3 regions of the Variovorax sp. GW823-FHT02B07 genome follow, and region 1 is predicted to be linked to each of the others. Evidence: predicted binding sites of a transcription regulator. Region 1 holds the regulator's gene; each other region holds the start of a gene.

What was found. The regulator sigma-54, encoded in region 1, starts transcription at its own class of promoters, with help from an activator protein. The targets are predictions, from matches to a motif close to TGGCANGNAANCTGCTTT.
Region 2: AC1RGU_RS24275 (pilin) is a predicted target of sigma-54. The motif match lies at 2,247-2,264, and genes of this name have one in related genera.
Region 3: glnA (type I glutamate--ammonia ligase) is a predicted target of sigma-54. The motif match lies at 7,118-7,135, and genes of this name have one in related genera.

Annotation. Positions count from the first base shown of each region.
Region 1 covers NZ_JBXAJX010000006.1:169,139-178,890, forward strand. Annotated here, with positions in the region: gene AC1RGU_RS25850 (thiol:disulfide interchange protein DsbA/DsbL) at 1-280, shown strand, start outside; gene lptA (lipopolysaccharide transport periplasmic protein LptA) at 403-1,122, shown strand; gene lptB (LPS export ABC transporter ATP-binding protein) at 1,119-1,913, shown strand; gene rpoN (RNA polymerase factor sigma-54) at 1,931-3,520, shown strand; gene AC1RGU_RS25870 (phospholipase D family protein) at 3,531-5,147, shown strand; gene AC1RGU_RS25875 (hypothetical protein) at 5,215-5,661, opposite strand; gene AC1RGU_RS25880 (LysE family translocator) at 5,835-6,482, opposite strand; gene AC1RGU_RS25885 (YceI family protein) at 6,508-7,140, opposite strand; gene AC1RGU_RS25890 (YceI family protein) at 7,179-7,763, opposite strand; gene AC1RGU_RS25895 (cytochrome b) at 7,760-8,371, opposite strand; gene AC1RGU_RS25900 (sensor histidine kinase) at 8,454-9,752, opposite strand, start outside.
Region 2 covers NZ_JBXAJX010000005.1:150,305-160,056, reverse strand. Annotated here, with positions in the region: gene AC1RGU_RS24285 (CHASE2 domain-containing protein) at 1-1,286, shown strand, start outside; gene AC1RGU_RS24280 (3',5'-cyclic-nucleotide phosphodiesterase) at 1,316-2,119, shown strand; gene AC1RGU_RS24275 (pilin) at 2,322-2,822, shown strand; gene AC1RGU_RS24270 (energy transducer TonB) at 3,071-3,334, opposite strand; gene AC1RGU_RS24265 (pilus assembly protein) at 3,734-7,636, opposite strand; gene AC1RGU_RS24260 (pilus assembly protein PilX) at 7,682-8,380, opposite strand; gene AC1RGU_RS24255 (PilW family protein) at 8,390-9,532, opposite strand; gene AC1RGU_RS24250 (type IV pilus modification PilV family protein) at 9,534-9,752, opposite strand, start outside.
Region 3 covers NZ_JBXAJX010000001.1:871,629-881,380, forward strand. Annotated here, with positions in the region: gene ggt (gamma-glutamyltransferase) at 1-1,549, shown strand, start outside; gene AC1RGU_RS04090 (pseudouridine synthase) at 1,611-2,351, shown strand; gene AC1RGU_RS04095 (YncE family protein) at 2,457-3,470, shown strand; gene AC1RGU_RS04100 (polysaccharide deacetylase family protein) at 3,454-4,284, shown strand; gene AC1RGU_RS04105 (sterol desaturase family protein) at 4,301-5,275, shown strand; gene AC1RGU_RS04110 (EI24 domain-containing protein) at 5,332-6,237, shown strand; gene AC1RGU_RS04115 (competence/damage-inducible protein A) at 6,234-7,034, shown strand; gene glnA (type I glutamate--ammonia ligase) at 7,182-8,597, shown strand; gene AC1RGU_RS04125 (hypothetical protein) at 8,831-9,355, shown strand; gene glnL (nitrogen regulation protein NR(II)) at 9,370-9,752, shown strand, end outside.

The sequences.
Region 1 (9,752 bases):
GATCCACGCGCAGCGCCAGAACCTGAACGGCGACGCCAACATCCAGGCCTGGGCCGAGCGTGCCGGCCTCGACGGCGCCAAGTTCAAGGAAACCTTTGCGTCCTTCGGCGTGGCCAGCAAGGCCCGCCGCGCGGCGCAGCAGACCGAGGCCTACAAGGTCGCCGGCGTGCCGGCCCTGGCCGTGGCGGGCCGCTGGTATGTCGACGGCGAAACCGCCGGCAGCATGTCCAAGGTGCTGCAGGTCGCGACCTTCCTCATCGGCGAAGCCAAGAAGGGCTGACCGACCCGACGACCTGCTTTCTTGGTCGAATGCAAGGCCCGCTTTGGCGGGCTTTTTCATTGGCGGCGGTGGGCAATTGCCATCCCACGCATACAATGTTTCAGAGCAAGTTTCGTGCCTTTATGACATTGCCCTCCATCCCCACATTCCCCACCCTTCGTCGCCTCGGCCGCCTGGCTTTCGGTGCGCTGTTGCTGGCCGGTGCCGCCTCGAGCGCCCTGGCCGAGACCGCCGACCGCACCAAGCCGATGAACATCGAGTCCGACTCGATGCGCTACGACGACCTGAAACAGACCAGCGTGTTCACCGGCAACGTGCTGGTCACGAAGGGCACGATCATCATCCGCGGCGCGCGGCTGGACGTGCGCCAGGACGCCGAGGGCTACCAGTACGGCGTGGTCACGGCGGCGCCCGGCAAGCTGGCCTATTACAAGCAGAAGCGCAACGCCGGCGACGAGTGGATCGAGGGCGAGTCGGAAGTCATCGAGTACGACAGCCGCGCCGACAACGTCAAGTTCATCCGCCGTGCCGTCATGCGCCGGCTGATCGGCGCCACGGCCAACGACGAGAGCAGCGGCGCGCTGATCGTCTACGACCAGAGCAACGACACCTACACCGTCAACGGCTCCCTCGTGCCGCCGAACGCCGGCGTCTCGGCGGGCGGTGGCGGTCGCGTGAAGGCCATCCTCACGCCGAAGGCCGCCGCGGCCCCGGCGGCGGGCGGTTCCGCACCGGCAGCCGGCGGCAAGAAGCCTGTGGCCCCGGCACCCACCCCCGCGCCCGGCGCCGGGCTGCGCCCGAGCACCACGCTGGGCGGCACCGAAGGGGAAGGGCGCAAGTGATCGAAACCGCAGGAACCCAGACCGCCGACGGCATTCCGGGCAGCCGCCTCGTGGCGCGCGGCCTCAAGAAGAGCTACGGCAGCCGCACGGTCGTCAAAGACGTCTCGCTCGACGTGCAAAAGGGCGAGGTCGTCGGACTGCTCGGCCCCAACGGCGCGGGCAAGACCACCTCGTTCTACATGATCGTCGGGCTGGTGCGCGCCGACGCCGGCGAGATCACCATCGACGGCGAGCCCATCGCCCACATGCCCATTCACCGCCGCGCGCGCATGGGCCTGAGCTACCTGCCGCAGGAAGCCTCGATCTTCCGCAAGCTCACGGTCGAGGAAAACGTGCGCGCCGTGCTCGAGCTGCAGCGCGAGCCCGACGCCAACGGCCGCATGATGCCGCTGACCAAGCAGCACACCGAAGAGCGCCTGGCCGATCTGCTGGCCGACCTGCGCGTGGACCACCTGCGCGACTCGCCCGCGCTCGCGCTGTCGGGCGGCGAGCGCCGCCGCGTTGAAATTGCACGCGCGCTGGCCACCCAGCCGCGCTTCATCCTGCTGGATGAGCCCTTCGCCGGCATCGACCCGATCGCCGTGATCGAGATCCAGCGGATCATCAGTTTCCTGAAAGAGCGCGGCATCGGCGTGCTCATCACTGACCACAACGTGCGTGAAACGCTGGGCATCTGCGATCACGCGTTCATCATCAGCGACGGGCACGTGCTGGCACAAGGCACACCCTCGGAGATCGTCGACAACGCCGAGGTACGCAGGGTGTACCTGGGCGAGCACTTCCGCATGTAAGGGAGGGTCGGGTCTCCATGAAGCAAGGGCTGTCCCTTCGCGTCTCGCAGCATCTGGCGCTGACGCCACAGCTGCAGCAGTCCATTCGCCTGCTCCAGCTCTCCACGCTCGAACTGAGCCAGGAGGTCGAGCAGATGCTGGACGAGAACCCGTTCCTCGAACGCACCGCGGAAGAAGCGGCGCGCGAGGAGTTCGGGCTGGACACGGCCGACGCGCCGGTGCCGCGCGACGACGCGGGCGAGGGTGAGGCCGAGTTCACGCCGTCCGCCGCCAGCACGTCCTCCACCTCCAGCGACACCACCACCTCGACCCCCGACACCGACGGCCCCGCCGCCGAGATCGCCGAGCGCGAGCCCGACTGGGAAGGCGACGGCACCGTCGACATGGCGCCCGACGACAGCGAGTGGGGCAGCGACGCACCCGCGCGCCAGAACAACCTGGGCGACGACGAGCGTGCCGACGCCACCGAACTCGCGCGCAGCCAGGAGTCGCTGCAGTCCTTCCTGCACCGCCAGGCGCTGAGCCTGCGGCTCAATGAGAACGACTGCGCCGCGCTGCGCTTCCTGATCGAATCGCTCAACGACGACGGCTACCTCGAAGACTCGCTGCCCGCGCTGGCCTCGGGCCTGGCGGGCGACGACAACGACCAGTTCGACGACCTTGTGCACCACTTCCAGGTGGCGCTGGGCCTGCTGCAGAGCCTGGAGCCGGTGGGCGTCGGCGCGCGCGATCTCGGCGAATGCCTGAGCATCCAGCTGAAGGCGCTCGCCAGCGAAGACGAGACCGAGGCCGAAGCGCTCATCCGCAAGACCGCCATCGCGATCTGCAAACAGCCCATGGAGCTGCTCGCGCGGCGCGACTTCAAGCGCCTGGCCACGCTCACGCGCACCAACGAAGACCTGGTGCGCTCGGCGCTGCAGGTCATTGCGCGCCTCGAACCCAAGCCGGGCCGCCGCTTCGTCGACGTCGAGCGCAACATCGTCATCCCCGACGTGATCGTCACCAAGACCGGGCGCGGCACGAACGTGAAGTTCCGCGTCATGCTCAACCCCGAAGTCATGCCGCGCCTGCGCGTGCACGACATCTACGCCGGCGCGCTCAAGTCGCACAAGGGCGAGGGCAGCCAGGCGCTGTCGCAGCGGCTGCAGGAGGCGCGCTGGTTCATCAAGAACATCCAGCAGCGCTTCGACACCATCCTGCGCGTGAGCAACGCCATCGTCGAGCGCCAGAAGAGCTACTTCGTGCACGGCGAGCTGGCCATGCGCCCGCTGGTGCTGCGCGAGATCGCCGACGAGTTGGGCCTGCACGAGTCGACCATCTCGCGCGTGACCACCGCCAAGTACATGGCCACGCCGTTCGGCACCGTCGAGCTCAAGTACTTCTTCGGCTCGGCGCTGGGCACCGAGACCGGCGGCAACGCGTCGAGCACCGCGGTGCGCGCGCTGATCAAGCAGTTCGTGAGTTCCGAGAGCATCAAGAAGCCGCTGTCCGACAGCCAGATCTCCGAGATGCTGAAAGAGCAGGGCATCGAGTGCGCGCGCCGCACCGTCGCCAAGTACCGCGAGGCGCTGCGCATCGCGCCCGCCAACCTGCGCAAGGCCCTGTAGAAAGCCCACGATGACCCGTCGCCTGCTGTCACGCTGGGGGCATTGGGTCTTCGCCCTCGTGGCGGCATCACTGTTCGCCGGCTGCGCCACCTTGCCCGACGAGGCACCGCGCCCGCCCACCAAGGCCATCGCCGTCTCGGCCGACACCGCGCTCGGCAAGATCGCGCTGGCCTCGCAGCCCGACCCCGACCTCAGCGGCTTTCGCCTCATGCCCGGCGGCGACTTCGCCTTCGACACGCGGCTGCAGCTGGCGCGCCGCGCGCAGCGCACGCTCGACGTGCAGTACTACCAGATCGAGAACGACGAGACCGGCCGCTACCTGCTGCGCACCCTGCGCGATGCGGCCCAGCGCGGCGTGCGGGTGCGCTTGTTGATGGACGACCTCTACACCTCCGGCGAAGACGAGCTGCTGCTCGGCCTGGCCGCCACGCCGAACGTGGAGCTGCGCCTGTTCAACCCGTTCCCGGCCGGGCGCGGCAGCCTGCTCAAGCGCTTCACCGCGTCGCTGTTCGACTTCAGCCGCGTCAACCGCCGCATGCACAACAAGCTCTTCATCGCCGACGGCGCGATGGCGGTGGCGGGCGGGCGCAACATCGGCAACCAGTACTTCCGCCGCACCACCGGCCCGAACTTCATCGACCTCGACACCTTCGTCACGGGCGCGCTGATCCCGCGCCTGGGCGTGCTGTTCGACCAGTACTGGAACAGCCCGCACGTGCGCCCGATCGGCGCGGTCGTGCACACCGACCTGCCGCGCGAAGAACTGCAGCGCCGCTTCGACGCCGCCACCGGCCCCGACACCACGCCGCCGCCGCCCAGGCCCGCGCCCAACGACCTGCTCGGCTACAGCCCGGTGGCCGACGACCTCGACGCCGGCAAGCTCGGCCTGATCTGGACCACCGCCGAGGCCTACGCCGATTCCCCCGACCGCGTGATCGGCAAGACCGCGTCGTACGGCGGCGTGCCGCTGCTCGACGTGGACAGCGTGCGCTACAACGTGGTCGAGCAGATGCGCCGCGCGCGCAGCGAGGTGACGCTGGTCTCGCCCTACCTGATCCCGGGCGCGTCGGGGCTGGAGGTGATGCGCGAGATCCGCGGGCGCAACGTGAAGATCAGCGTGGTCACCAACTCGCTCGCCGCCACCGACGAACCGCTCGTGCACACCGCCTACCGCCGCTACCGCGCCGACATGCTGGCGCTGGGCGCCGAGCTGCACGAGCTGAGTTCCGCGCGCACGCGGCGCAGCGTGCGCCTCGGCCTGTTCGGCACGTCGGTGGGCCGGCTGCACGCCAAGTCGGCGGTGATCGACCAGCGCATCCTGTTCGTCGGCTCGATGAATTTCGATCCGCGCTCCGAGATTCACAACACCGAGATCGGCCTGTTCATCCGCAGCCCCGAGATGGCGCAGCAGACCCTGAAGCTGCTCGACGTGCTCAAGCAGCAGGGCGCCTACCGGCTGCGTTTTGCCGAAGGCGCCGATGCGGGCGCAGTCGGCTCGCGGCGCATCGAATGGGTCAGCGAGGAAGGCGGCAAGACCACCGTGCTGCACGAAGAGCCCGACTCGGGCTTCTGGGACCGCACCATGCTCGAACTGCTGTCGCCGCTCACGCCCGAGAGCTTGCTGTAGCGCAGCGATGCTTCGCGAAAGGCTTTGCAAGCATGGCGCTGCCGCAGATGGTCGCCGGCGGCGAGCCTCAACGCGGGAGCGGTGGCTTTTCGGGAGTCGCGCAGGTCATTTGAGACTTCGGGACACGAAATCTCGTCTCGACCGTATCGAACCAGGCCATGTAAGAGCGCACGGAGTGTTCGTCGATCTCAAGAATCTCATCGCAGAATGAAAAGCCGGGCCCAATGATCGGGTTGCTGCTCGCCGTGATCACGGCGCAGATGCGATTGCCCTGAATCTTGTAGCGCATTGCCGCGGTGTAGGGCTCCTTGCTTTCAGGAAAAGCCCCACAAAAGGAGCTTGTGCCGTCGACGTATTCGTCATACCCATGGCACGTTTTTCCACCGTCATCGGAGTTGCACCACACGCCCTGCAGGGCCCTGTTCAGATCTTCGTCCTGTAGCGTCGCGGAAGAGGACTGTGTTGCAACAACCGTGAGAGCGGCGGCGATCAGGAGTTGGTGGACGAATGGCATGCGATGGGCTTGATGACGAAGCTGGACCTGGAAGCGGGACCATAGCCGTTGCCGATTGAAAACAACCCGGCTGCCGCGCACATCCCCTCAAGAAATCCAGACCGCGTGAAGAAAGACGCGGCTTCCCCCGGGCGCATTGCCCGGAGCCGGCATCGCCGGTCGAACCTGATCGATCAGGTGCCGCGCACGGCCGACCACACCAGCCGCAGGCCCAGCAGGCCCATCACGCCGCCGGCGGCACGGTCGATCCAGGTCTTGTAGCGCAGGTAGGCCGCGCGCGGCGCGGCCGAGGACAGCGCCAGCGCGACGATCGCGTACCAGCCCGTCTCGATGCAGAAGATCACGGCCGGCACCGTGAGCGCCAGCACCAGCGGCACCTCGCGCGGCAGGAAGGCCGCGAAGATGCTCGCATACACCACCGCCGTCTTCGGGTTGCTGATCTGCGTGGCCAGGCCGAGCAGGAAGGTGCGTCCGCTGCGGCCCTGGCTGCGGGGCGAGGCGTCCGTGTCGGGCGTGATCGCGAGCGGCTGCCGCGCGCCGCGCCAGATGCGAAAGCCCAGGTAGATCAGGTAGGCGCCGCCGAAGGCCTTGATCGCGAGGTACAGCGCCGGCACCGCGAGGAACGCTGCCTGCAGCCCGGCCAGCGCCGCGATGGAGAACGCCAGCCCGCCGGCGCCCATGCCCAGCGCCGCCGCGAGCCCGTCGCTGCGCGAGGCCACGGCCGTGCGCGCCACCATCACGAAGCTCGGGCCGGGGCTCATCGCGCCCACGGCCATGACGCCGGCAATGCCGAGCAGGGACAGGAGGTGGGCGTCGGTCATGAGTGGGCTCCGGTGGGGGATGGGTTCATTGCACGTTCACGGCTTCGACCTGCACCAGCAGCTTCACCTTGTTCTCGAAGCCGAAGTTCAGGCCCCAGGTGATGCCCCAGTCGCTGCGCTGCACGGTGGCCTCGAAGTCGCCGCCGCAGACCTGGCGGTTGATGAGCGGGTTCAGGTAGCAGTTGAAGCGCACGGCCTTCAGCGTCACCGGCTTGGTCTGGCCCATGAGCGTGAGCGTGCCGGGCACGTCGGTCACCTTGTCGCCGCTGAAGTCGATGCGCTCGGCCACGAAGCGGCCGGTGGGGAATTCGGCCACGTTGAAGAAGTCCTTGCTCTGCACGTGGCGGTTGAGCAGGTCGACGCCGGTGTTGATGGAGCTGATGTCCATCGTGATGTCGACCTTGCCGCTGGCGCCGGTGCCGTCGATCTTCACCGAGCCGTCCTTGGTGCTGAAGCGGCCGCGGTTGGTGGTGGTGCCGTAGTGGCCCATCTCGTACATGACGAAGGTGTGGGTCGGGTCGATCACGTAGCTCGCATTTTTGACCGGCCCGCCCGCGGGCTTGGCGGCCAGCGGCGGCGCGGTGTATTCCTGGGCCGTTGCGGCCAGGGGCAGGGCCGCGCCCGCGCACAGGACCGCGGCGAAGAAGAGCTTGTTCATGGCAAGGGAAGAAGGATGCATGGGAAATGAAATCGTCGTCACAGCGGCCCGAGGCCCGCGAGCGTCAGCTTGAAGCGCACCTGCACCTCGTTGCCGACCACCGAGGTGTCGGTCCATTCGCCGTCGCCCACCTTGTAGTCGAGCCGCTGGATCGTGAGGGTGCCCGTGGCGACCGAATACGCGCCGCCCGACGACACGATGCTCACGGGCACTGTCACGTACTTGCTGACGCCCTTGATGGTGAGCTTGCCGGCCATCTCGAAGCGGCCCTCGCCCAGCGCCTTGATGGCGCTCGAGCGGAAGCTGGCCTGCGGGAAATGCGCGGTGTCGAACCAGGTCGGCTTGGGCAGTTCGGCATCGCTCATGGGCACGCCGAAACCGGCGCTGGCGGTGTCGATCTGCAGCACGACCGAACCGCCCTCGGGCTTCTTCGGGTCGAAGGCGACCTGCGCGTCGAAGCGCTTGAAGCTGCCTTCCACCGGCACGCCCATCTGCTTGCTGACGAAGGCGATCTGGCTCTTCTCGGGCACCAGTCTCGCGGTGGTGGCCGGCATGGGCTCGGACGCGGCGTGCAGCGCGAGGCCCAAGAGGGCGGCGGTGCCCCACAAAAGACGGGTCGTCATCCGGCGGATTCCTTGTGTGGCGCGGGCCACATGCGTTGCAACAGACCGTCGTGGTCGATCCAGTGGTGCTTGAGCGCCGCCGCCACGTGCAGCAGCGTGACGCCGGCCAGCAGGAAGGCGCTGCGCTGGTGCAGCGGCTTGAGCACGGCTTCGGCGAAGTCCTTGTCGACCGTCACCAGGTCGGGCAGCGGCAGCAGGCCGAACCACACGACCGGCACGCCCATGCCCGAGCTGTAGGCCCAGCCGAACAGCGGGACCGCGAAGAACAGCAGGTACATCAGCGCATGGCTGATGCGGTGGGCCGCCCGCTGCCAGGCCGGCATGGCTGCCCGCACACGCGCCGACAGCGGCGGCGGGCGGTGCGTGAGGCGCCACAGCAGCCGCAGCGCCGACAGCAGGAGGATGGTGATGCCGGCCCACTTGTGCCAGCTGTAGAGCTTCAGGCGCTGCGGCGAGAAGGGCAGGCCCGTCATGTAGAGCCCGACGCCGAGCGAGCCGACGATCATCGCCGCGAGCAGCCAGTGCAGGGCCATCGCGACCCGCCCGTAGCGGGGCTCGCGCAGGGCGGCGGCGCCAACGGCAGGGGCGGGAAGTGGTTCGACGGGCATCGGGGCAGGGGCGGCGGCGGCCTGTGCGCGGAGCATAGCTCGGAAGCGATGACACCGCAGCGGGGCCGGCCCGCGCCGAGCGCTACGTCGACGACGGCGGTTGCTGCTGCTGCTGGGCCCGCAGCAGCACGCGCCGCAGCGCGTCCGGCTGCACCGGCTTGCGCAGCGCGTGCCAGCCGCGCGTGGCGGCCAGCTGCTGCGTGGCTTCGGTGATGTCGGCCGAGATCAGCGCGATCGTCAGCGCGGGCTTGCGCTGCGCCAGCCGCTCGGCCAGCGCGATGCCGTTGAACGCGCCGGGCAGGCGGATGTCGCACAGCGCCGCGTCGAGCGCGTCCAGGTCGGCCAGCGCGAGCGCCTCGGCGGCGCTGGCGTAGATGCGCGGCGCCACGTGCCAGTGCCGCAGCAGCGCCGAGAGGCTGTCGGCCACCACGATGTTGTCCTCGACCACCAGCACGGCGAGGCCGGGGCGCAGCACGGCGTCGGCGTCGGGCTCGTCCAGCGCCACGGAGGGCGCAGGCGCCGGCACCGCCGCCGCACCGGGGCGGGCCGCCGGCAGCTCGAAGCTGAAGACCGAGCCCTTGCCCGGCGCCGAGCGCAGCGCGACCTCGATGCCCAGCTGCCCCGCCAGCCGCCGCACGATCGCCAGCCCCAGGCCGTGGCCGTGCTGCAGGTTGCGCTCCACGTTGCCGACCTGCTCGAAGTCGTCGAACACGCGCGTCTGCGACTCGGCCGCGATGCCGATGCCGCTGTCGCGCACCTCGACGCGCCACGCGCGCCCGGTGTCGGTGCCGGGCCGGCGGCGCGCCCGCACGGCCAGCAGCACGCGCCCGCGCGGCGTGAACTTGAGGGCGTTGTCCAGCAGGTTGGAGAGCACGCGGCGCAGCGCCACCGCGTCGGTCCAGGCCACCGCCTCGGCCGGGCAGCGCACCGCGACGCGGCCTTCGCCGGCCTGGCGCGCCAGCTCGTTCAGCAGCGGCGCCAGTGCCACCGCCGCCGGGCGCAGCGGATCGACCGCGGCCTCGATGCGGCCGATCTCGAGCAGCTGGTTGGTCAGGCCCTCGAGCGCCTGCTGCGCGCGCGAGAGCGAGGCCACCGTGTGCTGCACGGCCGCGCTGTCGGTGCCGTGCTGCAGCTGCTGGCGCAGCACCTCGGCCTGCAGCCCGATGGCCATCACCGGCTGGCGCAGGTCGTGGTTGGCCGCCGAGAAGAAGCGCAGCCGCTCGGCCTGGGCCTGCTCGGAGGCGCGCAGGCCGGCCAGCGCCTGCTCGCGCAGCGTGCGCTCGTTCAGGCGCAGGCCGATGTTCTCCTCGAGCTGGCGCGAATGGTCGGCCACCAGCTTCCACATCATCGCGGTCAGGCCGATGCCGATCACCGCGACCGC
Region 2 (9,752 bases), on a different contig from region 1:
CGGGCGAGTTGAAGGACAAGATCGTGCTGCTCGGCGCCACCGCGCCCGGCCTGCAGGACCTGCGCGCCACCCCGGTCGGCGCTGCGTTCCCGGGCGTCGAAGTGCACGCCAACATCGTCTCGGGCCTGCTCGACCGGCGCCTGCTGGCCGTGCCCGACTACGCGCCGGGCTACGAAGTGCTGACCGTGCTGACGGTGGGGCTGCTGCTCGCGTTCGGGCTGTCGCTGCTGTCCGCATCGCGCGCCGTGCTGCTCGGCGCCGGCGTGGTCGCCGCGCTGGTCGGCCTCAACACCTGGCTCTACGTCGGCCACAGCCTCGTGCTCCCGCTGGCGTCGGCGCTCGTCATGGTGGCGCTGGCCTTCGCGCTCAACATGAGCTGGGGCTACTTCGTCGAATCGCGCGCGCGGCGCGGGCTGGTGCGGCTCTTCGGCACCTACGTGCCGCCGCAGCTGGTCGACGAAATGCTCGTGCGCCCCGGCCGCTACAGCATGCGCGCCGAGAGCAAGGAAATGACCGTGATGTTCTGCGACATGCGCGACTTCACCCGGCTGTCGGAGCAGATGGCGCCGGCCGAGCTGCAGGCTTTCTTGAACACCGTCTTCAGCCGGCTCACCGAGGTGATCAGTGCGCACCGCGGCACCGTCGACAAATACATGGGCGACTGCGTCATGGCCTTCTGGGGCGCGCCCATAGACACGCCCGGCCATGCCGCGCTCGCCGTGCAGGCGGCGATCGACATGGCCGCCGCCGTGCACGACATCAACCGCCAGCACCGCGCCAACGGCCGTCCCGAGATCAGCGCAGGCATCGGCCTGAACAGCGGCCTCATGAGCGTCGGCGACATGGGCTCGACCGCAAGGCGTAGCTATACCGTGGTCGGCGACGCGGTCAATCTCGCGTCGCGGCTCGAGGGCCTGAGCGGACACTACGGGGTCGAGATCGTGGCCAGCGGCGCCACCCGCGAGGCGGCGCCCGGCTTCGTCTGGCAGGAACTCGACAGCGTGCGCGTCAAGGGCAAGGCCCAGGCTGTCGCCATCTACACCCCGCTCGTGCCGGAAGCTGCGGCCGAGGCGCAGGACACACGGCAGCAACTCGACCGCTGGAGCCAGGTGCTCGCCGCCTACCGCCGCCAGGATTGGGCGCTGGGCCGGAACTTGCTGGCTCCCCTGCTCGCCGCGGATGCGAAAAAAGTCCTTTACCAGCTCTACGCCCAGCGTTTAGCCTCGATGGCGCTTCGCCCGCAGGACCCGGACTGGGACGGCGCCACCCGGTTCGACACCAAATGACGACAGACGCATACAAGGGGTCTTCCACAATGCAGGTTCGCGTGCTGGGTTGCTCGGGCGCCATCGCCAAGGACTGCCGCACCACCTCGTTCCTGGTCGATGCGGACCTGCTCGTGGACGCCGGCACGGGCGTCGGCGACCTCACCCTCGACGAGATGGCCGCCATCGACGACGTGGTGCTCACCCACTCGCACCTCGATCACATCGCTGCCCTGCCCCTGATGCTCGACGCCGTCGGCAGCCGCCGCACTCGGCCGCTGCGCGTGCACGCATTGGCAGCCACCATCGACGCGCTGCGGGCGCATGTGTTCAACAACGTCATCTGGCCGAATTTCGAACGCATTCCCAGCCCCGAATCGCCCTTCGTGAGCTTCCACGAGATCACGGTCGGGCAACGCCTCGAGCTGGGCAGCGACGCTCCCAAGCTGATCGAGGTGCTGCCGGCCGTCCACACCGTGCCGGCCTGCGGCTTCGCCATCCGAAGGGCCGAAGGCGGCGCCCACTGGGTCTTCAGCGGCGACACCGAACGCAATCCCCCGTTCTGGGAGCGCGTCAACGCGATCGACGTGGCGATGCTGGTCATCGAGACCGCCTTCAGCTCCCGCGAAGAGGCTTTGGCCGAACGCAGCCTGCACCTGTCGCCAGTGGCCCTGGCGCACGAGCTGGCGCACATCGATCCGGGCAAGCAGTACCCGATCTACATCACCCACACCAAGCCGGCGGAGACCGAAGAAATCATGAGCCAGATCGAGATGCTGGCGGGGCGGGAGGTGGCAGGGTTGGCGCAGCGGGACATCCGCTGGCTCAAGGCGGATGGGGTGCTGACCTTCTGACAGGGACTGGTCGGGCATGACAAATTTGTCGACACAATTGGCATCTGAGTGCGAGTTGTGTCACATCATGTAACCATCTTGTGACCAAAGGCGGCCCGATCGAGGGCTGCAGGGTGGGGAAGCCAGGTGGCACGGATGCTGCGGAAGTGATCCCGCTCCGGGCTGGTTCCCGGGCTTTACAAACCAACCTGGAGTTAATCGAATGAACCGTCGTTCTATCGCACGCAATGTGCAAAAGGGTTTCACCCTGATCGAATTGATGATCGTTGTGGCGATCATTGGTATCTTGGCTGCAGTTGCTCTGCCGGCATACCAAGACTACACCGTTCGCGCAAAGGCGGCCGAGGGCATCAGCTTGGCGACTGCGGCAAAGACTGCGCTGTCCGAGACGGCTGCTCGAGGCGACATCTCCGCAGTAACGAATGCCGCGGCCGCTGATGACGTGCTCGGCCTTCCCGTCGCGACGGCGATCACTGGCAATGTCGTCGCAAGCGTTGCCGCTGCAGGCACGAGCGCTGCTGGCGCTACCCCCCAAACCGCCACCATCACCATCACCTACAAGCCTGCAGCGGCGAATGTCCCGGCGGACTTGGCCGGCAAGGTTCTCATCTTGAATGGTTCGTTCGGTGCAGGCAGCGCAGTCTGGACCGTTGACACTTCCGCTGCGACCACCCTGGCCGCGAAGTTCCGCCCAAAGCTGTAACCCCTTAGCCGGGGTACAAAAAGCCGCCTTCGGGCGGCTTTTTTGCGTCTACTCGAACCTCACTGGCTCCAACAGTTAGGTGGCCCTTATCGTCCTGCATGGTCGAGATGTTCTTCACGAAGAGCGCTGCGCGGCCCTGATGCCTGCTTCTATCGACACCATCTTGGACGGCTGGACGAGCTCCCTGGATTGAACGGCGGCTACGCACTTCGTCGCACGCTGGCAAGATTTAACCTGAGGAGAGCGCTTCAACGCATTGAAGGCGACGTGTCGTTGAACATCACCTCCACTCGCAGTCGTGACTTGACTGCTCGGCCATCGATCTCACCGGGAGAAAACTCCGCGGCCATGAAGGCTTCGCGTGCGGCTTGCTCGAAAGCTGGAGGAAGTATCGGCTCCTCGGCGTCGACCTGCTCAACGTGACCTTGCTCATCAATGAAGAGCGAAAGAATGCCAACGAGCCGATCTCCCACTGGTTCGCCGGACGGAGGTTCTAGCACGATGGTCGTCAAGGCAATCGGTGGCGTCGACAGCTGACTGCGTGGAATGTAGTTGTCGACCTCAACCTCGGTCGTGGTTGACGCGGGAGGCGTAGGCGGCGTGATCGCCGACGGCTCTTCCTTGAGGATTGGTGCGTGCCCAGATGCATGAGGCACTCCTGTCGCCAGCAGGGGGGCATGGACGGCCAAAAGCGGCGAAAGGGAAGCATGGGTGCGGACCGCTCGCACGCGCATGGAAGCGGCAGCACTTCCAACTGCAGTGTTCGCCGCGTGCTTCGGGGCGACGGATGAGGTGCACATCGAAAGCACAGTGGCGTGAAGCGCCAAAGAGAGCACTGCGCTCGCGCAAACTATGTATCGCATCTTTTCCTGGCCCGACGCGTGCCAAGCCAGGACCGCTTTCATCGCAGATCAGTCCACCAGCTCGCGCCAGGAGGTCCGATGCACGCTGCCGGAGCCGGAGGACGTTGCCACCGGTGGCGTCTCGATCACGTTGTCGCCATTGCTCTTCTGATAAATGATGCGGGCATTGCCATTGCTGTCCTGCACCCATGTCATGCCCATGATCAATCCGTCGGTGCTCCAGAGTCCTCCGGCCGGGTTGGTGGTGACTACACCGCCATTGGCCACGTTGAGGTAGTAGCGCCAAGCCGTGCCGCCCGATGCGCAGGCATCGCCGTTCGGGATGGCGGTGGCAATCGACAGGGTGCTGTATTGCAGGCCCAGGTTGGTGTTCACGCGTTCACGTGAATGCGGCAGATCGATCCACCATCCTCCCTTGGTCGACCAGTTGACCGCCGTATTGGATACCGAAGCCGCAGTGGCCGTTGCCACAGGGCCGTTCAAGGTAAATGTCTGCCTGACGAAGTTCGCAGTATCGGCGCGCACGTCGCTCCATCCGGTGGCAGTAAGTGTGTCTCTCACCGCATAGATGCTTTGCTGCGTCGAATCCGTGATGTCGGTTGCGCCGAGGTATCGACCTGTCGCAACCACGACCACCGGGCGGCCGGAGATCTCGACGGTTTCCGGTTTGGTGGTGATGGGTTGCGGCGTCGAGGCATCGACCTGGAACTTGGCGAGTCGCATCGCTGCCCGGTTGGGCGGCAGGAGCGCGTCAATATCGAAACGCCAGAGGTTGCCTTGCAGATCGCCGCCATAGAAGCGCTTGGCCGTGTTGTCGCTGGTGCTTTCGATCCAGGCGTTGATCTTTGCCAGGCCGCTCGGATCCGTGCTGCTGCCGTCGCTGGTAGCGATGTCCAGCAGCAGGGCGCCGGTATTGGCATTCAACACGTAGAGGTGACCTTTGCCATCGGCGTTGTTGTAGCCAGAGGCGAAGGCAACGATCCAGGTGCCGTCGCTGCGTTTGGCAATCACCGGGTTGCCGAAGCTGAGGCCCAGGTTGGCGTCGGTGAATTCCCAAAGGGCCTTGGGATCGTTGGGGTCGGTGATGTCGAGTGCGTAATAGCCGCGTCCACCACTGTTGAGACCGCCAACGACGATGGTTTTCCAGGTGGTTCCGACCTTGATGTCGCCCATGACCGGCGCGCCGTCCACGGAGTATTGATGCTTCGACCCGTAGCTCGTGTCGGCCATCTTGTAGAGGTTGGGCATGACTGCGCTCGGTACATAGGCCCAGAGCTCGGTGCCGCCCGTGTCGTTGGTGGCAGCCGAGAAAGCATGCAACATGCCGTCGTTCGACCCCACATACACCACGGGCGCACGCGCTGCCTTCGCAGCGACGAAATCAGCGTAGCCCGCGTCAGCGTACCGGAACGGCGGCTTCCCGACATGGACTGGGGCGCCGTTGATGATGTCACCCAGCACATGATCGCGTTTGCGATAGAGCGCGGGGATGTTGGTGTTGGACGCGTCGACGCTGGCCGATTCGTGGGTCCGTACGCCGCGCAGGTAGTTGACCAGGTTGGTGCCGTTGTTGGCCACGGTCTTGTTGCTGGCCGACAGCTGCGGGCACTGCGCTGCAATGAGAGTCTGGCTGCAGAGGTTGTCGAAGTAGCCTTTTTGCGTGGCGCTCAGATTTCCATACTCGAAGCTTCGCAGGGCCGAGCCATCGCTGAAATAGATCCTGCGGGACGAAGGAGTGGTCGCGTCGAGTTTTGCTTGGGCAGACCAGGTGGCGGTATTCGCAATGACGCCTGTCGAGCCGTTGATTGAGAAGGCCTGAAGATCACCGGTCCACAATTGCGTGGTGTAGCTGGCCCGGAAGACCAGGTTGTTGTCGCCGGCCACCAGTTGGAGTGAACTGGTCGAGGCGGTGGCGCCCGAGCCGGCAACCTGCTGCACCGAGGTGACGACGCCGTTGATGGCTTCGCTCAGTGCACTGGCATCGAGTGCCGAGTAGTACTGGCCGCGGCCATTGACGGCTGCGTGCCACAGGTCGTCGACGTTGGTGGCGTTGCCACCCTCGCCGTTGTTCAGATCCGCGCCCTCCGGCACAGGCCAGGTCAAGGCGCCGCTGGTCAGGTCGGCGTAGGTGCCGGTGGTCTGGGTCAGGTAGTTCTTGTCGTAAGGCAGCGTGCCGCTCACGCCGAGGCCGATCGTGAACGAGTTCATGTGCTGCCATGCAGCCCTGTCGTTACCAACCGGTCGCACGATGTTGCTACAAACATCCTGGTTGCTGCCGGAACTGCTTGAGGTGCAATTGCCGAGCGCACTCGTGCGCAGGTCTGTTGCAAAGTAGTATTGGGCAACGTCAGCCAGTGTGTTGCCGGTGCCGCCAGATGTGGACGGCGTTTGAGTGGGTGTGCCTGCAACGGCCGGCTGGCGAACCGGGGGCGAATTGGATGTGACTGCTGGTGTAGACCATGCACTCCAGCCTCCAGGGGCCGGATTCGAATAGGTCGTCTGGTCATCTCCCTTTGCGGTCTGGTAGGTCGAGGTCGATGTCCCACTTGTGAAACTGCTGTCAACAGTGGGAGGACCATTGCCGGTGAACGTCTCGGTTGGCGTCGCGGTGTTGATCCAGGTGGAGGTGGTGCGCGGGCTGGTGCTTCTGGATGTCTCGACACCATCGGTTGTCACGACCGTCTCGGTGTAAGACTCGGTTGCAGATTGCGGCGTTGTACGGGTCCGGGTTTGCGTCTCGGTGTAGCGCTGATTTGTGCGCGTAGTGACGAGGTATTTCCCCCTGTTCGGATTGTTGGCCTTGGGCGTTGAAGAAACCGTGACGGAGGTGCGCGTCCAGTCCCTGGCTTGCGTCTGGGTGGACAGCGCGTTCTGAGTCAGCGCCACGGTGTAGGGTGTTACCGTGGTAACGATCAACCGTGTGTCGTCCCGCATCGGGCGAGCTTCGCTACCGTCTTGCTGCCCAATTTCGCTGGTCCCGTTGAGCTTCAAGCCCTTGGCCTTGTTCCAGTAGCCGTCCGTAGAAAGCAGCGCGTAGTTGCGTTGGCAGGAGTACTGGACTGGATCGTAGCTTTGATCTGGGGCCTTATTGGCGAAGTAACGTCCGGCCTTGGACAAGGCTGCGCGCAAGGGGGTCCAGCCATTCGGCGAGGCGTTGTAGAGGCTGCTGTAGAAGTTGGCCTTCTGGTCGCTATCGAAATCCTTGACGTCCCGAAAGTAATTGCTGCCATCTACTGCAGTTCCGTCGCTGATCGTGCTGAAGCCAACGCGATAGCTCGAGTCGAGCACCGAGATCGCCCGCCCCATGGCGGTGCGCATTAACAGGTAGCGCTTGCGGTAGTACGAGTACCAGTTGGCGTAGTTTTGAGCGTCGTTGGAGGCGCTGGTGACCGTGACGAGGGTAAAAACGCCGCTCGACGAGTCAGTCGAGGTTCGGCACTCGTTGTAGAAGGTGTTCCGGACGGCGCCACTGCTGGTGTATATCCAGCCCATTTTGGGCTGCGTGCCGCTGTAGGTGTAGTAGTACCGGTTGTTGAGGTTTGTGGTGCCACTCGACGTGTCATAACCATCGACACGTGCCGCTGTAAAAACTGCATTGGGGTAGGACGTCCCATCAGCGTTGAGCGGTGGCGCATAGGTCATCAACGGATCGTAGGCCACGCCATTGCACTGCGCGGAGCGGTATCCATACCTGCCGTTGCCACTGCCGTTGGACATTTCGTCTGGCATGTAGTCGCTGTCCATGCTTCCCGAGTCATCGAGAACGAACAACAGATTCGGCTTGGCTTGAACCGCAGGGAGTGTTGCCAGCGGCTGGTTCGAGAGGTCGGTGGGTGCCGCTTCGATCACGGGAGCGAACGACCCCAGCAGCAACGCGCAGACCATCACCGCACAACAGATGGCCTGCCTTTTGTACTTGCGGTCGAGGGCAGGATTGGATCTATTTGTCATGATGTTGAGTTCTTTGTGTCTCGCGCCGGAGGAGGCGCTTCCTCATCAGAAATGCACAATGGTTTCGGTGAAGCTGGCGGTGTTGCGCGCACCCAGCACGCGGACCACGATGCGGTAGTACGGGCCGGATGCACCACCGGGAAATGGCTGTTCGGCGTAGTTCATCTCGCCCTTCTTGCTCACGTTGGCGCCGCCACCTGAAATCGGTTTGGCGCAACTGATACTCGCGTCGGTGACGTAGTTGCCCGGTTTGGAGCACAGTCTGAAGATGACGAATCGGGCGTTGTTGCTGTTGATGACACCAGCATCCGCCGTGGTGACGGTGCAGCCGTTGTAGGTGCCCGTCGTGGCGGACTGGCAGGTGTTGCCGTCCCAGTCGATCAGTTGGCGGTTGTTGCTTGTCGCGAGTTGCCGGCCAGTGACATCAATGGGCGGTTTTGCAGTGACCCCATCGGCAGCAAGCTCCTGCGTGCTTGCGTAGTAGCCGCTCGATGCCGCATCGGTGTTCAGGCTGGCGCTGTTGGCGGTCAGCCAATCAATGGCCTGGCGTGCAGCCTGGTCTGCTGCAGAGGTGGCATCCTGCTTGAAGCCCATGTTGCCCAGAAGCAGCGTGCTGGTATCCACCGAACGCACCAGTGCCAACGTTGCAAGCAAAAGCGCAACCAGCGTCAGCAGGGCAAAAAGCAGTGAGACGCCGCGCTGTGCGCGTCGTCGTGGGGAAAGATTCAAAGGCCTGATTTGCATGGCGATGACTCAGGAGTTCCAGAGGACGTTGCGCAGCGGCACGATCGTGTCGTAGACCTTGAAGCGATAGTGTTGCCATTCGGCGACCTGGCTCACTCGCAGTGCAATGCACTTGCTGGTGCCGTGGCAGCTTGTGGTGCCGGCGATGGTGGCGTTGGCGCCGACGTCCCATTGGGGGGCACTCGCTGTAACGATTTCTTTCTCGTACTGATTGCTGCGCGCCACTACCGCGATACGGATCGCGAGCACCTGGAGCCAGCCCACGTTGGTGGTCGGCGTCACGTTGTCGTAGGTGTCGACGACGCCGTCGCCATTGGTGTCCTTGCCGTACAGGGCCTGGAGGTTGACGATCTGCGGATAGAGCTCCAACGGCGGGTCGGTCAGTGCTCCATTCACCGGAGAGCGTTCGACCATCTGGAGGCTGTGGGCGCTGCTGATCGAGTAACTGCGATAGACCATCGAACCCATGTTCAGCAGATAGCTGCCTGACATGTATCCGCTTGCCGGAAATATGCTGTTCTGATTCCACTTGCTCGCAGCGGTGGTGGCGTGGGGCACGCGCGTGGGCCCCAGGGTTGTGGCGGGGGATGTGGTGTCGTTGGTCACGGTGAAGAGCGTGCACCCCACGCCGGAACCTTGGAGTTTCGGCACGGCAATCATCATGTTGCCGACCGAGGCTCCCAATGAGGACGCCACTTCGAAATAGTTGCTGGACTGCGGGTGCTCTTCCTTGAGGACCATGGGTACGGAAAAGTTGGTGGTCTGACCCTGCAAGACGGTGATCGTGTCCGGCGCGTCGGTGTCGGTGCTGGTGCCGTTGGTGATGACCACGGGTGCCAGCGGAAAAACGAACGACGCGCCGCCGGCGTCGTACTTCCCCGTCACTGAACAGCCGAGGGCATCCGGGCTGGCGGCCGCACCGTAGCCAGCCATCTGCACGTCGCGTTGGAGGGTGAACAGCGACAACGCGCCGTTGACCTGCGCATCGCTGCCCATCGTGATGGAGCGCTTCTTGCCTTCGGCCAGCGCGAGCACCTGGCTGATGACCAGCACTGTGAGAAGTCCCAGGACGAGGCCGACCATGAGCTCGACCAGCGTGAAACCGCGCTGGGAAGGACACTTGGCGACGGGGGATTGGTGAATGGTGCGCATCTCAGTTCGCAGCCTTGGCGACGGTGGTGTGGGTGACGTACTGATGTGTTTCACCACCCGGCATCGTCCAGCTGATGGTGACGGCGACATCGCCAGAGGTCGCATTGACCGTGACTGCACCGGTCCCACCAGGCAGGCTGCTGCCGACTTTGCTCTGCCATTCGCTGCATCGAGCTTGGGAGGCGCAGCCGGCGCCGTCATAGCTCGCGAGATTGGCAAG
Region 3 (9,752 bases), on a different contig from region 1:
CGATGCGGCCGTGGCCGTGGGCTATGCGCTGGCGGTGGTGTACCCGGCCGCGGGCAACCTGGGCGGCGGCGGCTTCATGACCGTGCAGCTGGCCGACGGCCGCAAGACCTTCCTCGACTTCCGCGAGAAGGCCCCGCTGGCCGCCACGGCCAACATGTACCTCGACAAAGATGGCAACGTCGTCAAGGGTCTGAGCACCCACGGCCACCTCGCCGTCGGCGTGCCGGGCTCGGTGTCGGGCATGGAATACGCGCGCGAAAAGTACGGCACGATGAAGCGCGCCGACCTCATCGCCCCGTCGGTCCAACTGGCCGACAAGGGCTTCGCGCTGGAGCAGGGCGACATCGACATGCTGCTCACCGCCACCAACGACTTCAAGAAGGACCCGGTCTCCGGCGCCATCTTCCTGAACAAGGGCGAGCCCTTCGCGGTCGGCCAGAAGCTGGTGCAGAAAGACCTCGCCAAGACGCTGAAGGAAATCAGCGCCAAGGGCACCGACGGCTTCTACAAGGGCTGGGTCGGCAAGGCCATCGTGGCATCGAGCCAGGCCGGCAAGGGCATCATCACGCAGGCCGACCTCGACCAGTACAAGACGCGCGAACTCGCGCCGGTCGAGTGCGACTACCGCGGCTACCGCGTGGTGTCGGCACCGCCGCCGAGCTCGGGCGGCGTGATCATCTGCGAGATGCTCAACATCCTCGAGGGCTATCCGCTCAAGGACCTGGGCTTCCGTTCGGCGGAGTCGGTGCACTACCAGATCGAAGCCATGCGCCACGCCTACGTGGACCGCAACAGCTACCTGGGCGACCCCGACTTCGTGAAGAACCCGCTCGATCGCCTGCTCGACAAGGGCTACGCCGCCAAGATCCGCGCCGCCATCGACCCCAAGAAGGCCGGCGTGTCCAAGGACATCAAGCCCGGCGTGGCGCCGCATGAAGGCAGCAACACCACCCACTACTCGATCACCGACAAGTGGGGCAATGCGGTGTCGGTCACCTACACGCTGAACGACTGGTTCGGCGCCAAGGTCACGGCCGACAAGACCGGCGTGCTGCTGAACAACGAGATGGACGACTTCACCTCCAAGATCGGCGTGCCCAACATGTACGGCCTGGTGCAGGGCGAGGCCAACGCCATCGCCCCGGGCAAGCGCCCGCTGAGCTCGATGAGCCCGACCATCGTCTCCAAGGACGGCAAGCCGGTGTTCGTGGTCGGCACGCCCGGCGGCAGCCGCATCATCACGGCCGTGCTGCACACCATCCTGAACGTGGTCGACTACGGCATGAACGTGCAGGAAGCTGTCGATGCGCCGCGCTTCCACCAGCAATGGCTGCCCGACGTGACCAACGTCGAGACCTTCGCGATCAGCCCCGACACCCGCAAGATCCTGACCGACATGGGCCACAACCTGGGTGTGCCGCAGCCGGCCAACCACCTGGCGGCGATCATCGTCGGCGCGCCCTCGCTGGGCGGCAAGCCGGTGGGCGCGAACCGCTTCTACGGCGCCAACGACCCGCGCCGCAACACGGGCCTGGCGGCAGGCTACTGAACCTGCGGCACACTTGAAGGCGGTCGTGCCCCTGTCGGCACGACCGCTTTTTTCATTTTTCATGCACCTGCAAGACATCCTCTATACCCAGGGCTTCGGCACCCGCCGCGTGTGCGCGGGCCTGGTCCAGCAAGGCCACGTGAGCATTGCCGGCGCGGCCGTGACCGACCCCTTCGCCGACCTCGACCCCGAAGGCCTGCTGTTCACCGTGCAGGGCACCGAGTGGGCCTGCCACGAGAAGGCCTACCTGATGCTGCACAAGCCGGCCGGCACCGAGTGCTCTCAGAAGCCCTCGACCTACCCGAGCATCTACACGCTGCTGCCGTCGCCGCTGCGGCTGCGGCCCAACAAGGGCGCGGTGCAGGGCGTGCAGGCCATCGGCCGGCTCGACCAGGACACGACCGGCCTGCTGCTCCTGACCGACGACGGCCAGTTCATCCACAAGATGGGCTCGCCCAAGCACCACGTGCCCAAGGTCTACGAGGTGACGGCCAAGCACCCGATCGACGAGGCGCAGATCGCCAAGCTGCTGGCCGGCGTGGTGCTCGACGACGATCCGAAGCCCGTGCGCGCGGCCGCCTGCGAGTCCGACAGCCCGCTGCACCTGCGGCTCACGCTCACCGAGGGCAAGTACCACCAGGTCAAGCGCATGCTGGCCGCGGTCGGCAACCGGGTCGAAGGGCTGCACCGCTCGCGCATCGGCGGCCTGGCGCTGCCGGACGACCTCGCGCCGGGGCAATGGCGCTGGCTCACGGCCGAACAGGTGGCCCAGCTGCGGGCGCCGGTGCCCCGGGCCGCTTGACATAGGTCAAGGCGCCGCGCGCAACAGCGGGTGAGGGGGCGCCGGCGGTCAGCTGTTTGTCGGGTTCGACCGTTAAGATTGTTAACCCTCTCCCGGAACCTTCCCTTGCGACTCCCTGCCCGCCCGAACGGCCGCATCGCGGCCTTCCTGCTGTCCTGCCTGTGCCTGACAGCCCTGGTGACCCTCCCCGCCGCGGCGGCGCCGCCGGCCCCTCCACCGGTTTTTGTGCTCAATTCGCTGGACGCCAGCGTGAGCGTGATCAACCCGGTCGACTGGACCGAGAAGCAGCGCATTCCCACCGGCAAGGAGCCGCACCACATCTACATGACACCCGACGAGAAGTCGGTCATCGTGGCCAATTCGGCGGGCGATTCGCTCACCTTCCTGGACCCGCGCACGGCCGAGGTGCAGCGCGTGGTGTACGGCATCATCGATCCGTACCAGCTGCAGTTCTCGCGCGACATGAAGTGGTTCGTCACGGCGGCCAACCGCCTGAACCACGTCGACGTGTACCGCTGGGACGGCAAGGACCTGAAGCTGGTCAAGCGCATCGCCACCGGCAAGACGCCCAGCCACATCTGGATCGACAACACCAGCACCGTGGCCTACGTCACCATGCAGGACAGCGACGAGCTGATCGCGGTCGACCTGCCGACGCAGACCATCCGCTGGCGCATGGCCACCGGCGCCATGCCGGCCGACATCTTCGGCGCCCACAACGACAAGACGCTGCTCGTGGGCCTCACCGGCAGCGACGGCGTGCAGGTGTTCGACGTGGCCGGCGCCCAGCCCAAGCTGGTCGGCAAGATCCCCACCGGCAAGGGCGCCCATGCCTTCCGCTCGGCCGGTGACGGCAAGACCGTGTTCGTGAGCAACCGGGTCGCCAACACCATCAGCCGCATCGACCTGACCACGCTGAAGGTCGTCGCCAACTACAACGTGCCCGGCGGCCCCGACTGCATGGACGTGTCGGCCGATGGCAAGACGCTGTACGTGACCTCGCGCTGGGCCAAGAAGCTCACGGTGGTCGATCTCGCGAGCCAGAAGGTCGTGCGGCAGATCAACGTCGGCCGCTCGCCGCACGGCGTCTGGACCCTCGACCATGCCAAGCGCATCTGAGCGCGTGCGCGGTGTGCGCACCGCCGGCGTGGCCTTCGCCGTCGCGGCGCTGGCCTGCGCCACCGTGCCGGCGGCCGGAGCCCAGGACGCCGCCGCCTGCGACAAGCCGGTCTACCTGACGCTGGACACCGGCCACATGGGCATCGCCCCGTTGGTGGCCGACGTGCTCAAGCGCCAGGACGTGCGCGTCACCTTCTTCGCCGCCGCCGAGCGCACCCAGACCGACGGCGACAGCCTGGACGACCAGTGGGCCCCGTGGTGGAAGGCGAGGGCGGCCGAGGGCCACGAGTTCGGCTCGCACACCTACGACCACGCCTACTGGCGCGGCGACGTCAAGGGCACGCCGCCCAGCTTTCGCATCAAGCCGTCGGCCGGCCCGCAGACCGGCAAGGAGTCGGTCTGGAGCGCGGCCGACTACTGCGCCGACATCCGCAAGTCGTCCGACCGGCTGGCCGCCATCACCGGCAAGAAGCCGCTGCCGCTGTACCGCGCGCCGGGCGGCAAGACCTCGCCCGCTTTGTTGGCGGCCGCCAGGGACTGCGGCTACGCGCACGTGGGCTGGTCGCCCGCCGGCTTCCTGGGCGACGAGCTGCCCAGCGAGGCGTTCAGCAACCAGAAGCTGCTGGCCCAGGCGCTCGCGGGCATCCGTCCCGGCGACATCCTGCTGGCGCACCTGGGCATCTGGTCGCGCAAGGACCCGTGGGCGCCCGCCAACCTGGAGCCGCTCATCGTCGGCCTGAAGGCCAAGGGCTTCTGCTTCCGCACCCTGCGCCAGCACCCGGACTACCGCGCCTGGATCGCCTCCCACCCTTGAATCCTGAGTTTTCGCCGTGATCGACTGGTTGACCGACGTTTTTTCCGCCATGCAGGGCTGGCTCTTCGAGGCCGCCGTGCAGCCGCTGGTGTACGCCATCGGCCTGGGCGGCTGGGCCGAGGACGCCTTCGACGCCACCGGCTGGCTGCTGGTCGGCGTGGTCCAGATCCTCGTGCTGCTGGCCGTGATCGGCCCGCTGCAGCGCTGGCGCGCGGTCGAGCCCGTGACCGACCGCCGCGCCATCCGCATCGACGTGCTCTACACACTGATCCACCGGCTGGGCCTGTTCCGGCTGGCGCTGTTCTTCACGCTGCAGCCGCTGTTCGACGACCTGCTCGGCAGCCTGCGCATGGCCGGGTGGGGCACCTTCCACCTGGACGAGGCATGGCCCGGCGTGACCGACGTGCCGTGGGTGGCTTTTGCCATCTACCTCGTGGTGCTCGACTTCGTCGGCTACTGGATTCACCGCGGCCAGCACCAGTTCAACTGGTGGTGGAGCCTGCATTCGCTGCACCACTCGCAGCGCCAGATGACGATGTGGAGCGACGACCGCAACCACCTGCTGGACGACGTCATCCACGACACGCTCATCGTCATCGTGGCGCAGCTGATCGGCGTGGCGCCGGGCCAGTTCATCGCCGTCGTGGCCTTCACCCAGCTCAGCGAAAGCCTGCAGCACGCCAACCTGCGGCTGAGCTTCGGCGCCATCGGCGAGCGGCTGTGGGTCAGCCCGCGCTTTCACCGGCTGCACCACAGCATCGGGCTGGGCCACGAATCGCACGGCCGGAGCACGCTGGGTGGCCACAACTTCGGCGTGCTGCTGCCCTGGTGGGACATGCTCTTTCGCACCGCCAACTTCGAGAACCGCTACGACCCGACCGGCATCCGCGACCAGGTCGAGCCCGGCGCCGACGGCCGCCCGCGCGACTACGGCCAGGGCTTCTGGTCGCAGCAGTGGCTGGGGCTGAAGCGGCTGTTCGGCCGCGCCTGATTCACCCGCAGGCCCGGCGGCGGGCGGGCCGGGGCCTTGCGCTATCCTCGAACCTCATGCGCCTGCTCCTCGACTCCTTCTGGCGCGCGGTGGCCTATTGCATGCTCCCGCGCGTGATCGTGCTGTCGCTCCTGCCATTGGCGCTCATGGTGCTGCTGGCCGCGGGGCTCGGCTACTTCTACTGGGACGCGGCCGTCGCCTGGACGCGCGAGGCCCTCGACGCCTGGCCGCTGCTGTCCAGCTTCTGGGCCTGGATCGGGCGCCTGTTCTCGAGCGACGTCACGGCCGCGCTGGCGCCGCTGGTGGTGGTGTTCGGCGTCACGCCGCTGATCGTCGTGCTGTCGCTGCTCATCGTGGCCGGCTTCATGGCGCCGGCGCTCACCAAGCTCGTGGCCGAACGGCGCTTTCCCACGCTCGAACAGAAGAAGGGCGCCTCCTTCTTCGGCAGCGTGCTCCGCTCGCTCGGCGCCACCGTGCTGGCGCTGATCGCGCTGGTGGTGTCGATGCCGCTGTGGCTCATTCCGCCGCTGGTGCTGATCCTGCCGCCGCTGATCTGGGGCTGGCTGACCTACCGGGTGATGAGCTTCGACGCGCTGGCCGAGCACGCCAGCCCCGAGGAACGCGCCGCGTTGCTGCGCGCCCACCGGTTGCCGCTGCTGTGCATCGGCGTGCTGTGCGGCTACCTGGGCGCCGCGCCGAGCATCGTCTGGGCCTCGGGCCTCTTGTTCGCCGCCGCCTTCTTCGTGCTGGTGCCGATCGCCATCTGGATCTACACGCTGGTCTTCGCTTTCTCCGCGCTCTGGTTCGCGCACTACTGCCTCGACGCCCTGACCCAGCTGCGCGCCCAGCGCGCGGCGCAGCAGCCCGCGGCCGGCAGCGGCGACGCGCAGCAGCAGGCGATCGAGGCGGCCGAAGCCACCGAGGCCAACAAGGCCGCTCTTTCTCAATGGAGTTCTCCATGACACGCGCATTCGGTCTCATCGTCGTCGGCGACGAGATCCTTTCCGGCAAGCGGGCCGACAAGCACATGGCCAAGGTCATCGAGCTGCTGGCCGCGCGCGGCCTGCAGCTGGGCTGGGCCGAGTACGTGGGCGACGAGCCCACTCGGATCACCGCGGCCCTGATGCGCGCCTTCGCCTCGGGCGACATCGTGTTCTCGACCGGCGGCATCGGCGCCACGCCCGACGACCACACCCGCCAGTGCGCCGCCCAGGCCCTGCGCGTGCCGCTGGCGCTGCACCCCGAGGCCGAGGCGCTGATCCGCGAGCGCATGCAGGACACGGCCCTGGAGCAGGGCGTGCCCTACGAGCCCGACCGGCCCGACAACATCCACCGCCTGAACATGGGCGTGTTTCCGCAGGGCGCGTCGATCATCCGCAACCCGTACAACAAGATCCCGGGTTTCAGCGTCGAGCACGTGCATTTCGTGCCGGGCTTCCCGGTCATGGCCTGGCCCATGATCGAGTCGGTGCTCGACAGCCGCTATGCCGATCTGTTCACCCGCAACGCCATCGCCGAGAAGTCCGTGATCGTTTTCGGTGCGATGGAAGCCACCCTCACGCCGCTGATGCAGGCCATCGAGCAGGCCCACGCCGGCATCAAGGTGTTCAGCCTCCCCAGCGTGGATCACCCGCAGTACGGGCGCCACATCGAGCTGGGCGTCAAGGGCGACCCCGCGAAGCTCGATGCCGCCTATGGCCAGCTCGTCGAAGGTCTGCACACTTTCGATGCGAAGCTTGGACCCGAATTGGTGCGTTAATCTGCATTGCACCAATTTGGGGATATTTTCCTTTTCCGGCAGCCCCTGGGCCGTCACCCGGGCCTCATCCGGCGGGGTGACAATGGCACAGAAACTGCATCCTCCCGTCCCTGTATTCCTAACCACCATCCAACTCAGGAGAAACTGATGGCAAAGACCGTCGCCGATGTACTCAAGCTCGTCAAGGAAAACGAGGTCAAGTTCGTCGACTTGCGCTTCACCGACACCCGCGGCAAAGAGCAGCACGTGACCGTGCCCGTGTCGCACTTCGATGAAGACAAATTCACCTCGGGCCACGCGTTCGACGGTTCGTCCATCGCCGGTTGGAAGGGCATCGAAGCCTCGGACATGCAGCTCATGCCCGACCCGAACACCGCCAACATCGACCCGTTCTTCGAAGAAACGACGCTGATCCTGACCTGCGACGTGATCGACCCGGCCGACGGCAAGGCCTACGAGCGCGACCCGCGTTCGCTCGCCAAGCGCGCCGAGGCGTACATGAAGGCTTCCGGCCTGGGCGACACCGCCTACTTCGGACCGGAACCCGAATTCTTCGTGTTCGACGGCGTGCGCTGGAAGAACGACATGTCGGGCTGCTTCGTGAAGATCGAGTCCGAAGAAGCCTCGTGGAACACCGACAAGGAGTTCGAGCACGGCAACAGCGGCCACCGTCCCGCAGTCAAGGGCGGCTACTTCCCGGTGCCTCCGGTCGACAGCTTCCAGGACATGCGCTCGGAAATGAGCCTGGTGCTCGAATCGCTGGGCATCCCGGTCGAAGTGCATCACCATGAAGTGGCCAACGCCGGCCAGCTCGAAATCGGCACCCGCTTCAGCACGCTGGTGCAGCGCGCGGACTGGGTCCAGCTGCAGAAGTACGTGATCCACAACGTGGCCCACGCCTACGGCAAGACCGCCACCTTCATGCCCAAGCCCATCGTCGGCGACAACGGCTCCGGCATGCACGTGCACCAGTCGGTCTGGAAGGACGGCAAGAACCTGTTCGCCGGCGACGGCTACGCAGGCCTGTCGGACTTCGCGCTGCACTACATCGGCGGCATCATCAAGCACGCCCGTGCCCTGAACGCCATCACGAACCCCGGCACCAACAGCTACAAGCGCCTGGTGCCCGGCTTCGAAGCCCCGGTGAAGCTGGCCTACTCGGCCAAGAACCGCTCGGCCTCGATCCGCATCCCGTTCGTGGCCAACCCGAAGGGCCGCCGCGTCGAAGCGCGCTTCCCCGATCCGCTGATGAACCCGTACCTGGGCTTTGCCGCGCTGCTGATGGCCGGCCTGGACGGCGTGGAAAACAAGATCCATCCGGGCGAAGCCGCCAGCAAGGACCTGTACCACCTGCCGCCGGAAGAAGACGCGCTGATCCCGACCGTCTGCCACAGCCTGGACCAGGCCCTGGAGCACCTGGACAAGGACCGTGCGTTCCTGACCAAGGGTGGCGTGTTCACCGACTCGTACATCGACGCGTACATCGACCTCAAGATGCAGGAAGTCACGCGCTTCCGCATGGCGACGCACCCGGTCGAATTCGACATGTACTACTCGCTGTAAGCGGCTCGCCCCCAGGCTGCGCGCACTTCGTGTCGCTTCGCCAACCCCCTACCGGGGGCAACACCTGCGGCCCGGCAAAGCCGGTTCCGCGGTGTTTCGCGAAGGGCGCGAGCCTGATGAGTAAGACAAAAGGACGGCCCCGGCCGTCCTTTTTCCTTGGTGCGGAACACCCTGTCGTGAGCGGGCCCGAATTGCATCAAAATGCGCGTTTGTCGCGCCCTCTCCGGATCCAAATGAAGACTGCTTCCCTGATTTTCCTGGCCGCCGCCTCGTTCGCCACCGCCACGGCGGCGCTCGCGCAAGAGCGCGTCTGGCGCTGCGGCAACGAGTACACCAACAACGCGACCGTGGCCCAGCAAAAGGGCTGCAAGATCATGGAAGGCGGCAACGTCACCGTCGTGCAGGGCACGAAGCCTTCGGGCGGCGGTGGTGGCAGCGCGTCGTCGTCGGGCGGTTCATCCGCCGCGCGCGCCCCGGCGGGCAGCCCGCGTGTCGAAGGCGTCGACCAGCGCGCCCGCGACGGCGAGGCACGCTCGGTGCTCGAGGCCGAGCTGCGCAAGGCCGAGGCCCGCCAGACCGAGCTCAAGAAGGAATACAACAACGGCGAGCCCGAGAAGCAGGGCAGCGAAGGCCGCAACTACCAGAAGTACCTCGACCGCGTGGCTGAAATGAAGGCCGAACTCGCGCGCAACGAGAGCGACATCGCCGGCATCCGCCGCGAAATCGGCCGCCTGCCCGGCAAGCCGCAAGCGCAGTAAGCGGCGCGCAGTCCATGGTGTTCGGCAAGAAGGCGACTGGCGCCAATCCGCGCTTTCGCGCCTTCGACCTCTTGTCCACGCTGATCGCGGTGGTCAACAGCGACGGCTCGGTGCTGTTCGCCAATGCAGGCCTCGAAGACGCGCTGGGTACCTCGCGGCGCACGCTCGAGGGCTCGCAGTTCGGCGCCTGTTTCCATGAGCCGCAGGTGCTGCGCACCGCGCTCGACGGCGCCAGCAGCAACGACTTCGCCACGCTGCGCTACGAGGCCTTTTTGCGGCGCGTGAATCACGAGCTGATGCCCGTGCAGGTCACGCTCGCGCACGGCGACAAGAAGGGCGAACTCATCATCGAGATGTCGCCGCTGGAGCAGCAGGTGCGCCAGGACCGCGAGGAGCG